2 linked regions of the Rhizobium lentis genome follow. The protein of the gene in region 1 interacts with the protein of each later gene in a pairwise test. Links are inferred from orthologs where the notes say so. Each region holds a gene or a part of one and is shown in the gene's direction. Other genes may lie near its edges.

What was found. Proteins that work in one complex are often made in the same cells at the same time.
Region 2: the proteins of J0663_RS07045 (region 1) and grxD interact in binary tests that used the Escherichia coli proteins (3 or more experiments, as listed by UniProt). The link is inferred for Rhizobium lentis from one-to-one orthologs.

The regions. Positions count from the first base shown.
Region 1 is NZ_CP071454.1:1,460,347-1,468,079, forward strand. The notes cover bases 5,057-7,733. They hold J0663_RS07045 (BolA family protein), read left to right. Parts: upstream 5,057-6,091; coding sequence 6,092-6,376; downstream 6,377-7,733. Other genes in these bases: cobS (cobaltochelatase subunit CobS), read right to left, coding at 5,057-5,062; J0663_RS07040 (J domain-containing protein), read right to left, coding at 5,372-5,989; J0663_RS07050 (HlyC/CorC family transporter), read right to left, coding at 6,424-7,733. In the rest of the region: J0663_RS07015 (VUT family protein), read left to right, coding at 1-477; J0663_RS07020 (ATP-binding protein), read right to left, coding at 491-1,054; J0663_RS07025 (esterase-like activity of phytase family protein), read right to left, coding at 1,114-2,139; cobaltochelatase subunit CobT, read right to left, coding at 2,155-4,056; more of cobS, read right to left, coding at 4,070-5,056. UniProt on the Escherichia coli protein: Transcriptional regulator that plays an important role in general stress response. Has many effects on cell morphology, cell growth and cell division. Acts by regulating the transcription of many genes, including dacA (PBP-5), dacC (PBP-6), ampC and mreB.
Region 2 is NZ_CP071454.1:4,289,938-4,295,245, forward strand. Bases 2,526-5,237 are described here. They hold grxD (Grx4 family monothiol glutaredoxin), read left to right. Parts: upstream 2,526-3,569; coding sequence 3,570-3,905; downstream 3,906-5,237. Other genes in these bases: J0663_RS21025 (hypothetical protein), read right to left, coding at 2,526-3,015; J0663_RS21030 (hypothetical protein), read left to right, coding at 3,177-3,401; J0663_RS21040 (multidrug effflux MFS transporter), read left to right, coding at 4,043-5,237. Outside these bases: hpaH (2-oxo-hept-4-ene-1,7-dioate hydratase), read left to right, coding at 1-220; hpaI (4-hydroxy-2-oxoheptanedioate aldolase), read left to right, coding at 229-993; J0663_RS21020 (transporter substrate-binding domain-containing protein), read left to right, coding at 1,006-1,725; more of J0663_RS21025, read right to left, coding at 1,825-2,525; more of J0663_RS21040, read left to right, coding at 5,238-5,248; J0663_RS21045 (multidrug effflux MFS transporter), read left to right, coding at 5,284-5,308. UniProt on the Escherichia coli protein: Monothiol glutaredoxin involved in the biogenesis of iron-sulfur clusters.

The DNA.
Region 1 (7,733 bases):
CTGATTACCGACCTGACCAACCGCCAGTTCGGCCCGCAGGCGGCCCGCAAGGTCGTCCTTGCCGGCTTTGTCGTCGGCGTGACGCTGTCCTTCTTCACCGCGGCGCCACGTATCGCCATCGCCTCCGGCTCGGCCTATCTCGCCGGGCAGCTGCTCGATATCGCCGTTTTCAACCGCCTGCGCCGTCAGGCCTGGTGGCGCGCGCCGCTCCTCGGTTCGCTGATCGGTTCGGCGCTGGATACGGTGATGTTCTTCTCGCTGTCCTTTGCCCCGTTTTTCGTCTTCCTCGGCCCGAACGAGCCCTTCGCCCTGGAAGCAGCTCCTATCCTCGGCGTCTTCGCCGCCGAGGCCCCGCGCTGGATTTCCTGGGCGATCGGCGATTTCGCCGTCAAGATGATCGTCGGTCTGATCATGCTGCTGCCCTATGGCGCGCTGATGAACGTATTGCGGCCGATGCAGCCCGCCCGAGCCGGCTGAACCGGGCGAGGCATCAACGACGCCGGATCGCGCCTGCGGCGATGGCCGGATGCAGCAGAACCTCGGCAACCAGATCATCGATATCTCGTGAGGAATCGAGCCGCAAGACCGGCGCCGTCTGCGTTTCCAGCCACTGCTCATGCGCCGCGAGACTGCGGCGTTCCGGTCCGGCCGTGTCGTAAGTCGCCGCCCATTCCAGAAACTGTCCGCTTTTCACCTCCATGTCGCCGCCGGCCCCGATCCTGTCTCCGTATCGGGCAATCTCCCGCGCACGGATCCGCGCCATCCGAAGCTCCGGCTCGATCTTGAGGAAGACGATCAGATCATAGAGCGGCTCGATCTGCCCGCCCCATTTCAGCGCCGATCCGGAGAGCACCCAGCCGTCATGCCTGCCAGCCTCCGCAAGCAGCAGCCGGATTCGTTCGTCGGCCTCCCGCGGCGTCGTGAATGGCGGGTCGGTCAGCAGCCAGAAGAAATCGTCAGTATCGAGATGGGCGATAACGAGCCGTTCGGCGAGCATATGGCCGAGCGATGTCGTGCCGGAACCGGATGCACCCGTGACATGGATATGCACGATGATCTCCTCCGTAGACTGCTTTCTCAATTCGGCACCCGGAATAACCGAGGCATGTGACGTCAATCTGACGCCCCGATCAATCGGGTCCCTTCGTCGAGCCGGAACTCCAGCATCAGATTGCGCTGCAGGATCGAGTGGTTGTCGTCCGACACCAGAATGATGTGGGTCGTGCCGTCGGCGGCCTGGAAAGCGTCAAGTCCTTCCATATTGTCGATCTGCGTGTTGAAATTGCCTTCGAGCAGCAAGTCTCCGGCAACGACGGCGCCGGGCCCGATATCGGCGCCTTTGATGCGTCGAAGCCGCATGCCGATGCCTTCCGCCATATTGAACCGCCGCTCCAGCAGCAAGAGATCGCCGTCCGGCAGGAAGGCGCCGTCGGTGACGTCGAAACTGCCGTCCCGCTTGATCGAGAACAGACCTTTCAGCGGCCCGTTGAGGATAGCCGCAATCCGGTTGCCCTCGCTGTCGAGACCGCGCTCGGAGACGATGACCACACCGCCCTGCAACGGGCTGGAGGCGGGCGCCACGGTAATGGTTTCGATACCGCGATTGTCGCTCAGCATATCGCGCGGGATGAGGATCGGCAGGGTGGCGATGGCGCGCGATTGCTCAAAGCCTTGATCGGGATAGACGTCGACGCGATGGGCCTGCTCGAAAGACACCAGTATCCGGTCGCCGTCGAGCGCCAGTCCCTCGGCATCCATATAACCCTTGCCCTCGAGGCTGCGGCCGGCGCGGTTCTTCATCGGCGTGATCTCGACACCCGAAAGGCGCGAAAGCCTGCCCTTGGCATCGCGCTCGATGTTGCCGGTCAGCCACTGCCCGGTATCGAGCACGACGACGAAATGTTTTTGATCCTGCCGGAAACGAATCGCCGAAAGCGAGCCGAACAAGGCTCTGCTGGACACCATCTCCAGCCCGCCGAGAAATTCCAGCGATCCGAATTTGGTCTCCGAGAAGCCGATCCTGAAATCCGTGATTTGCCGGCTAATGACCGGCACCTCGTTGCCGGCCCACGAAGGATAAGTGCCGGCTGCGATGAACAAAGCAGTCGCCGCCGCGCGATAAAGCCGTTTGACCGTCATGTTCCTCCAGCGGCGTCAGCCGGCACGGCGTAGCCGGCTGCCGCGCGGCTGGGCGGATTGATCTTCGAAGAGCGAGGCAAGCTGTTCGGTCATCGCGCCGGCAAGCTCGTCCGCATCGACGATCGTCACGGCACGGCGATAGTAGCGCGTCACGTCGTGACCGATGCCGATCGCCAGCAATTCCACCGGCGAGCGCGTCTCGATCTGTTCGATGACGGCGCGCAGATGCCGCTCGAGATAATTGCCCGGATTGACCGACAGCGTCGAATCGTCCACCGGCGCGCCGTCCGAGATCATCATCAGGATACGCCGTTGCTCGCGGCGCGCGAGCAGGCGATTATGGGCCCAGATCAGCGCCTCGCCGTCGATATTCTCTTTGAGCAGGCCCTCGCGCATCATCAGCCCGAGATTGGCGCGCGCCCGCCGCCACGGCGCGTCGGCCGACTTGTAGATGATGTGGCGCAGGTCGTTGAGACGGCCCGGCGTCTGCGGCTTACCGCCGGCAAGCCAGGTTTCGCGCGCCTGCCCGCCCTTCCATGCCTTTGTCGTAAAGCCGAGGATCTCGACCTTGACGCCGCAGCGTTCCAGCGTGCGAGCCAGAATGTCGGCGCATGTGGCGGCAACGGTGATCGGCCGGCCGCGCATCGAGCCGGAATTGTCGATGAGCAGGGTGACGACGGTATCGCGGAACTGGGTGTCGCGCTCCATCTTGAAGGAGAGCGGCTGCATCGGATCGATGATGATGCGCTGCAGCCGGGCGGTGTCGAGATAACCCTCTTCCAGATCGAAATCCCAGGAACGGTTCTGCTGGGCCATCAGGCGGCGTTGCAGCCGATTGGCGAGCCGCCCGACCGCGCCCTGCAGATGCGCCAGCTGCTTGTCGAGGAAGGCGCGCAGGCGCTCCAGCTCGGCGGCATCGCACAGCTCCTCGGCGGTGATGATCTCGTCGAACTCTTCGGTATAGACGTGATAATCGACCTTTTCGTTGAAGTCGGCAAAAGGTGTGTTCGGACGGCGGGTCTCGCCCGGCGTTTCCGAATCGTCCTCGCCTTCCTCCATCATGTCGTCGTCGGAGATTTCGGCGCCTTCGGTCTCGCCGTCCTCCATCTGCTCGTCGGAGACTTCGCTGTCCTCGACGGGGGCGGCATCGGTGCCGGCATCTTCGTCGACCTCGTCCTGGTCCTGCTCGTCGCCGCTCGGCTGGTCTTCCTGTTCCGACTGATCGTCATTGTCGGCCTCGCTGTCGTCGTCGCCGTACTCCTCGGCCATCTCCATGGCCGACAGCATGTTGCGGATAACCTTGGCGAAGGCCTGCTGGTCGTTGATCGCCTCCGACAGGTTGTCGAACTCGGAGCCGGCCTTGTCCTCGATGAAGCTGCGCCAGAGATCCAGAACTTTGCCGGCGGAAGCAGGCGGACGCTCGCCGGTCAGCTTCTCGCGCACCATCATCGCCACGGCTTCGCCGACCGGTGCGTCTTCCTGGCGCTCGATGCCGGTGAAATTGGCCTTGGAATATTTCTCCTCGGTCATGGAGCGCAGATTCGCAGCCATGCCCTCCATGCGTAGCGCGCCGATCGATTCGACCCGCGCCTGCTCCACCGCATCGAAGATCGCCCGGGCATCCGAGCCCTGCGGCGCCATCGTCGCATGCACCTTCTCGTCGTGGCAGGCCAGCCGCAGCGCCATGGAATCGCCGAGCCCTCGGGTGACCGCCAGCTCATGCGCCGTCGGCCGCTTGGAAAGCTCCGGCAGCCGGATGCGCTCGCCGGTCATCCCCGGCCGTTCGTTGGCGAAGGTCACCTCGACATCGCCGTCGCCAGCGATCGAGCGTACGCAACCTGATATCGCCCGGCGCAGTGGCTCCGCGTCGACGGGCGCGCCGGGCTTTGCTTTCGAATTGTCACCGCGAGCTGCCATGATCGGTCGGGCCTCAGGCTCCGAGAACGATGTTGGCGGCGCTTTCCTTCAACTCGACGCCGAAGGCGCGCTGATAGTGCTCGGCGACCAGCGGGCGCTCCAGTTCGTCGCACTTGTTGAGGAAGGTAACGCGGAAGGCGAAGGCCAGATCGCCGAAGATTTCGGCGTTCTCGGCCCAGGTGATGACCGTGCGCGGGCTCATGACGGTCGACAGATCGCCATTCATGAAGGCGGCGCGCGTCAGGTCGGCCACGCGAACCATCTTCGAAACGATCTCGCGGCCGTTCTTGTCCTTGCCGAAGCTCTTCACCTTGGCGGCGACGATATTCACTTCGTGATCGTGCGGCAGGTAGTTCAGCGTCGTCACGATCGACCAGCGGTCCATCTGCGCCTGGTTGATCTGCTGCGTGCCATGGTAGAGGCCTGTGGTATCGCCGAGACCGATCGTGTTGGCGGTGGCAAACAGGCGGAAAGCCGGGTGCGGCCGTATGACGCGGCTCTGGTCGAGCAAAGTCAGGCGGCCGGAAGATTCGAGCACGCGCTGGATGACGAACATCACGTCGGGACGACCGGCATCATATTCGTCGAAGACGAGCGCGACGTTGTGCTGATAGGCCCAGGGCAGGATACCGTCCTTGAATTCGGTGACCTGCAGCCCGTCCTTGACGACGATGGCATCCTTGCCGACGAGATCGATACGGCTGACATGGCTGTCGAGGTTGATACGCACGCAAGGCCAGTTGAGCCGCGCCGCCACCTGCTCGATATGCGAGGACTTGCCCGTGCCGTGATAGCCGGAGATCATCACGCGGCGGTTATGCGCGAAGCCTGCGAGAATGGCGAGCGTCGTCTCGCGGTCGAACAGGTAGTCGGGATCGAGATCCGGCACATAGGCGTCACCCTTGCTGTAGGCAGGAACGCGGATGTCGGAATCGATGCCGAAGGTCTCGCGGACCGAAACGGTAGTATCGGGCAGTTCTGAAATATCGAGGTCGATCTTGCTCATCATGTCTCCAAGGCGGGTGAAGCCACCCGGCCAAACTGTCTCAGGCCATGTCGCAACCGTGACGCCGCGATTTTATTCCGCGCCCGTCCAGGTCGGAACGTCGGCGATACTTCTCCGGGACTGAAACGAAACCTCGGCGGGATGATGACCGCGTGCGAGCATTCTTGAAAGAGTCCCGGACAAGAAACGCCGCGTCCGGAAGGTCGGCCGAGGCGATGTCGGGAAAACACGCAGATAGGAGCCGCGTTTGCCTGCGGCCTCAGCCGATTTGGACCATACCCGATTGAAGCCCAAGAGCAAGGACGGGAATTAACAAAAACCGTTCTGCTTCAACAATTGATACGCCTGGATGACGGCGCGGAAACGCTCTTCCGAGCCGCGGTCGCCGCCATTGGCATCCGGATGGTGCTTCTTGACCAGCTCCTTGTAGCGGCTCTTGATCTCCGCCGAGGTCGCGTTGGCGTGGAGACCCATCGTGTCGAAGGCTTTGCTTTCGAGCGATTTCAGCTTGCGCGCCTGGGGAAAGCGCGGCCCGCTGCCCTTGCCGCCTTCCTTGACGAAGCCGAAGGGATCGCGAACGCGCGAGTAGGCGCCGGAGCGCACCTCGGAATGCAGCGGGCTGTCCTTGGCCGACTTATTGACGCCGACGGTCCATGTCGGTCGATGGCCGGTGATCGCCTCTTTCTGGTAGCGCGCGATCTCGCCGTCCGAAAGGCCGGAGAAATAATTATAGCCCTTATTGTATTCCTTGACGTGCTCGAAGCAGAACAAAAAGAACTGGCCTTCCGCATTGCGCCCCACCGGAGCGCGATGCGCACCTTTCTTATCGCAGCCGTCCCATTGACAGGTAGGCGGCGCCTGCTCTGTCTCCTGCTCGCGTTTGCGGCGTGTGCGGATGCGATCGAAGTATTTTGAATCAAGTCTCATGGCGGCGCTAATTATGGGGCTGTCGCGAGGCGACAACAAGAATTGACAAATGGGAATGTTGCTGGCTTGGTGGGAACCCTTTTCGCGAAGCAGCAAGACCGGATGATGACCCTGCGGACCCGCATCGAAGAAAAACTTATCGAAGCCTTCGCGCCCGAACGCTTGAGCGTCATCGACGAAAGCCATCTGCATGCCGGCCACCAGCCTGACATCACGGGCACCGGCGAAACCCACATGCGGGTGAGGATCGTTTCGACTAAATTTGCCGGCCTCTCCCGCCTGGCGCGCCACCGGGCGATCACCGATCTGTTGAAACCGGAGCTCGATGCCGGCCTGCACGCGCTGGCCGTCGAACCGGCGGCACCTGGTGAACCCACCCGCTGGTAGCGGCACAGCAGCCTATATGGGTATAAGGCGCAGGCAATCCAACCGGATCACACCGGTTTTGTGTCGCCTTCCTGCGCGGGGCGGATGCGCAGCTTGGTGATGCGGTTTTTCTCCCGCTTCATCACGACGAAACGTTTGCCGTAGAAGGTGAAGGCCTGACGCTCTTCCGGGATGGTCATCGATTCATGGATGACGAGGCCGGCGATGGTTGTCGCCTCCTCGTCGGGCAGGTTCCAGTCGAGCGCGCGGTTGAGATCGCGGATCGGCACGCTGCCGTCGACGACGACGGAACCGTCAGCTTCCTGGCGCACCCCCTGCATCTCGATATCGTGCTCGTCGGAAATGTCGCCGACGATTTCTTCGAGAATATCCTCCAGCGTGACGATGCCCTGGACCTCGCCATACTCGTCGACGACGACGGCAAAATGCTGCTTGCGCCGCAGGAAGGCGTTGAGCTGATCCTCGAGATTGGTGCTGTCGGGCACGAACCACGGCTTCTGCGCAATCTTCACGATATCGAGATTCTGCGGCTCCATGTTCGGCTCGGCAAGCGCCCGCAGGAGATCCTTGGCGTGGACCACGCCGATGATGTTGTCGATCGTGCCGCGCCACAGCGGCATGCGCGTATAGGGACTTTCGAGGATGGCGCGCACGACCGCCTCCGGCGGATCGTCGGCATTGATCGCCCGCATCTTGGTGCGGTGAACCATGATGTCGGAAAGTTCCAGCTCGCCGAGATCCAGCACGCCGCCGAGCCGGTCGCGATCGGCCTTCACCACCGACCCCTCGCGGTGCAGGAGATCGACGGCGCCGCGCAGTTCCTCATGCGCCGTCAACATCGATATCTCTCGCGACAGATTGATGCCGAACAGTGAAAGAATCCGCCGGACCACACCATTGACGAAGGAGGAAATCGGCCCGACGACAGCGACGAAGAGCCTGGTCGGAAGGGCTACGGCGAGCGCGAAGCGTTCCGGCGTCGATATCGCCCAGCTCTTCGGCAGCACTTCCGCGAAGATGACGAGGATGACGGTCATGGCAAGCGTCGCCAGCGCCACGCCGGAACTGCCGAACAGCCCGAGCAAGAGGCTTGTCGCGATCGAGGAGGAGAGGATATTGGCAAGATTGTTGCCGATCAGCAGCGCGCCGATCAGCCGGTCGCGCCTTTCGATCAGCCGGCGCACGAGACCGGCGCGTTCGTCGCCGTTCACTTCGAGCGTATGGATGCGGCTGCGCGATACGGCGGTGAGCGCGGTCTCCGTGCCGGAAAAGAAGGCGGACATCAGCACGAGCGCGGCGATCGAAAGAATCTCCGGCCAGTGTGCCGCGAGAAATTCCAAAGCGCCTTCGATCGTCA
Region 2 (5,308 bases), 2.8 Mb from region 1 along the record:
CGGCATCATCGAGGAATCGGGCGTTTCAGCAGCTATCATGGGGCATCCGGCTGCCGGAATCGCCTGGCTTGTGAACAAGCTTCATGCCGTCGGAGCCGGGTTGAAGAAGGGCCAGATCGTTCTTGCAGGCTCGTTTACTCGCCCGGTGGACATCGCTAAAGGCGATGTCATCCAAGCCGACTATGGTCCGGTCGGCTCGATCGGCGTCTCGTTCGTGTGAGCGCTCCCATGGAACTTCCCATCAATCACTTCAAACGGAAATTGATAGCCGGTCAGAGCCAGATCGGTCTCTGGTGCGGCCTTCCCGGAAGCTACGCGGCAGAAATCGTCGCGCCGTCGGGCTTCGACTGGGTGCTGTTCGATACCGAACACTCTCCAAGCGACGTCCTTACTGTCCTACCGCAATTGCAGGCGGTCGCGCCTTACGACGTTTCCCCAGTCGTACGCCCGGCATTCAACGATCCCGTGCTGATCAAGCGCTTTCTGGACATCGGCGTCCAGACGCTCCTCATTCCCTATGTGCAGAACGAAGACGAAGCGAAGGCGGCGGTCGCCGCCATACGGTATCCGCCGCGCGGGATGCGCGGCGTCTCCGCCTTGACGCGCGCCACCCGCTTCGGGCGTGTGCCGAATTACGCGCGGATTGCCGAACAGGAGATCTGTCTGCTTCTGCAGATCGAGACCCGCGAGGCACTCGGTCGGCTAGAGGCCATCGCAGCGGTCGACGGCGTCGACGGCATCTTCATCGGCCCCGCTGATCTGGCGGCTAGCTTCGGCCATCCTGGACAACCGGGACACCCCGAGGTGGTCGCGGCGATCGAAGACGCGATCGGACGCCTGAAAGTACTTGGAAAACCGGCAGGCATCCTCACGCCCGACGAGACGTTCGCAGCCCGCTGCATTTCGCTCGGAACGTTGTTTACCGCTGTTGGCGTAGACGTCGCCCTCCTTGCAAGAGGTTCGGAGGCGCTCGCAGCCCGGTTTGCATCTTAGGAGTTCGCCCCGATGTCGACGCGAGAGAAAGTTCTGTCCGAGATAGCGTCGACGGGCGTAATTCGGGCCGCCGTCAACATGTCGAATGCAGCGTTGGTCCGTTGGGACGATCAGGCCGGCGCCTTGGTCGGTCCAAGCGCTCAGATCGGTCACAAGATTGCCGAGCAACTGGATTGCGGCCTGTCGATGACCCAGTACGGCTCAGCCGCCGACATCCTCGCCGCCGCGGATCGCGGCGAGTGGGACATTGCTTTTATTGCCTCGGATCCGTCGAGAACCGACCGGTTCTCCTTTTCACCTCCCTACATCTCCGTCAGGGCGACCTATTTGGTGCCGGAGGACTCGGCGTTCCGAACCGTCGAAGACGTCGATTCTGAAGGAGTGCGGATAGCCTCCGCAAGAAGCGCCGCCTATACGAAGCAGCTCGAGCGAATTCTTCAAGAAGCCACTGTCTCGCATACTGACAGCCCGGCAGCTGCAATCGACCTCCTTGTCGGGTCGCAGTGCGACGCGGCTGCAGGTTTGACTGAATTCCTCGTTCGGATTTCCGAGCGAATTTCCGGCTTCCGGCTGGTGGACGGAGCTTTCTCCGAAATCCCCCAGACGATAGCCGTTCACCGAAGATCCATTCATGCCTCAGCCTTCTTTGCGGACTTCGTACGCCGTCTGAACGCAAGTGCTGGAGGATATCATGACGTGGCCGGCGATGGTGCCGCACTCGCCCCATTTTGAGCGCCGTAAAGTAATGTCCTCGGCTGTTGGGCGCGTGGGGGGCCTTGGCGGATCAGAACGGCAATATCCCAACAGGCCAATACCGCTGGAGCTCAGCCTTCAAGCCGGCAGCCTGCTCTGCTCCGGGAAGGCAAAGACCGAGGCCGGCATCGGTCCTGACGTCATCAGCGTGAAATCAAAGGGCGCCTTGAGATCGGGGCCGAGCACATATTGCCGATGGACCCGCAGTTGGTCCTGGCGGATCTTTCGGTAATGTTCGCTCGTCAGCATCTGCTTGACGCGGATAAGAAGGATCTTCGCGGGAGGGGCATCTGCATGGCCCGAGACGGCAACAACCGGCACCTTGTAGAAATTGATCGAATCCGTCAGGCATTGCACGTCGAGCCAGAAGATCTCCGGACAGCGGGCGATCAGGCCAACGCGGGCGCGAAGCAGGCTTGCCGACGAAAGCAGGGCGCATTGCAGAATGGCGCTGCCGAGCGTGGCAAACACCACACGCTTACCCCTGAAAACCTCCGGCTCCCTTTCAAGCAGTATGCCGATGACATGGGCGGCGACGCTCGATCCCATGCTGTGCGAGGAGATCACGTACTCATCCGCCTCCTCGGTCAGCGCCTTGCGCACCGCCGTCGCCCGCTCTTCAAGCCATTCGTTGAAGTCCTCCCGATCCATGCGACCGAGTGCCACTGCCATTTCCCAATCGGCAAAAAGATGCAGCGTATGGAAACGCTCGGAAAACGGCAGGAAAGCGGCGATGAAGAAGCAGAGCGCCAGTGGCCCGCTCCAGAGCAGGTGCAAGGCGGAGAAGCCGAGACTGTAGGGCAGGATGGCGATCTCAGCCGTCAGCACGATTGCCAGCGTCGTCAGCAGGAACGGGAAGAGGAAGAACAGACCGAAGCGCCATGCATGTTTGAAATAACCCCGCATGCCACCTTCCAGCATGATCTCGGCGCAGCTTCGAAACCCAGCAATGATCCGGCTCAGCGTGTTGCGGCCGCGCAGCCGACGTACGAGCACATCGTGATCGACCATGTGGATCCGGCTCCTCGTCCGCCAGGCAGCGGAACTGGTCTCCGCCGCAGGCGCCGTTTCACCGGCTCCCGCGCTGCCCGTCGTGACCTCGAAGCTGAAAGGATCGCTAGCCGGATCCGGCGCGCCGGTCTCGACGGAGTAGCCCCAGACGGCAGCACTCTGTCTGGCTGAGCGTTCGTACCGCGCTCTGTGGGCAAGACCGTCGAGCGGCTCGAAGCCTGGGAAATGCAGGACGACCCGCTTCTTTATCAATTTCATTTCGCTGTTCCGCCCGGCCAAGGCCGGTCTATTGCTGCGATCCGGCTGCCGGTCGCTGATGTCCGCAAAAAGCAGGCATGGTCTCAAAGGCGCCTTGCTAACGGAACTCTTCTGGAATTCAATAGCAGCCACGTTGTTTTCGCGGCGAATGGAGGGGTTTTGTGGCTGATCTTGTCAAAGAATTGATATCGGGCGTCGTCGATAGCGTACTGAAGGAAATTCTGAAGAAAACCACCGGCCGCGCCACGACGAAGCGCAGGAGGCGCAAGGCGCGCCCTGCCGCCACCACGACGGCTGCCCGCAAGACCCCCAAGCGCAAGCCCGCCCGCAAGCAGATCAGCAGGCGCCGAACCGCCGCCGGCCGCAGCCGTCAGGGTCGCGTCTGAGACGCGCGGCAACACTTCGGCCGTAACGCGACGGCAACAATCCCGAAGTGATCTCACCACATTGGTTTTTTTGGATCGGGCGGCTGGAATTCCTGTTGTCACATGCTATCTAAGGAAAACGATTGAAACGGCGGGCCTTTAACTCGCCTGTTGAAAGGATCAGATCCCATGAGCGGCATTCACGAATTCATCGACAACGAAATCAAGAGCAACGACGTCGTCCTCTTCATGAAGGGCACGCCGCAGTTTCCGCAGTGCGGGTTCTCCGGCCAGGTCGTGCAGATTCTCGATTACATCGGCGTCGACTACAAGGGCATCAATGTGCTCGCCGATTCGGAAATCCGCCAGGGAATCAAGGATTATTCCAACTGGCCGACGATCCCGCAGCTCTACATAAAGGGCGAGTTTATCGGCGGTTGCGACATCGTCCGGGAAATGTTCCAGGCCGGTGAACTGCAGCAGCATCTCCAGGAAAACGGCGTCACCGTTCGCGGCGCCGCCTGACCGGTCACCGGACGTCCGCCCGGTTTCCAAATCTGTTTCTCGAGTCCGAGGCGCTGCGGTGAGCAGCGCCTTGGCCTGTTTATGGGAATTTCATTGTGACAGATTCATCACAAGCCGTGTCCGCGGGCCGCCTGCCCATGGGCAAGCGTGAGTTCATCGCGCTTGCCGCCTTCCTGATGGCCATCAACTCGCTTGCCATAGACATCATGCTCCCGGCCCTGCAGCAGATCGGCGCGAGCCTCGGCGTCGAAAGCGAGAACCACCGGCAGTTCGTCGTCTCCTCCTACCTGCTCGGTTTCGGCTGCGCCCAGCTTTTCTACGGTCCTCTGTCCGACCGTTTCGGCCGCCGCACGCCGCTGTTGATCGGCCTCGGCGTCTATATCGTGTCCGCCATCGGAATCGTTTTCGTTCCCTCCTTCGCCGGCCTTCTGGTCCTGCGTTTCATCCAAGGCGTCGGCTCGGCCGCCACCCGTGTCATCACCATCTCCATCGTCCGCGACATCTATGGCGGCCGGCAGATGGCGGAGGTCATGTCGCTCATCATGATGGTCTTCATGATCGTGCCGGTGATTGCGCCCGGCACCGGACAGATCGTCATGTTCTTCGGCAACTGGCACCTGATCTTTCTCTTCATCGCCACGATGGCTACGGCGATCGGCCTCTGGGCCTATGTTCGCCTGCCGGAAACCCTGCATCCGCAGAATGTCCGCCCCTTCACCGCCCGCTCGATCTTCGGCGCCTTCAAGCTGGTGCTGACCAATCGCGTGGCGCTCTGCTACACCATCGCCAGCACCTTCATCTTCGGTGCGCTGTTCGGCTTCATCAACTCCGCCCAGCAGATCTATGTCGGCATCTACGGCCTCGGTGTCTATTTCCCCTTTGCCTTCGCCGGGGTGGCGATCTTCATGTCGCTGTCGTCCTTCTTCAATTCCCGTTTTGTCGGCAAGCTCGGCATGCGCCGCCTGTCGCACGGCTCGCTCCTCGGCTTCATCGCCATCAACACCATCTGGTTGATCGTCCAGATGGCGAGCTCCGAGCCGATGCCGTTCGCCCTGTTTATCTCCTTTTTCGGCTTGGCGATGTTCCAGTTTGGCTGGATCGGCTCGAACTTCAATTCGCTTGCCATGGAGCCGCTGGGACACGTTGCCGGTACCGCCTCCTCCGTTCTCGGCTTCATGAGCACAGTCGGCGGCGCCCTTATCGGCGCCGGCATCGGCCAGGCTTTCGACGGCACGGCGCTGCCGATGGTCGCCGGTTATTTCATCGTCTCGATCATCGGCCTTATCTTCGTGCTGATCGCCGAGAAGGGCCGGCTCTTCCATCAGCACAATCCGGCCGTGTGAACGGCCGGTCCCTTCCGCATCCAGGATTTCACCGCATGACGCCGCATAAACCGCACCAGG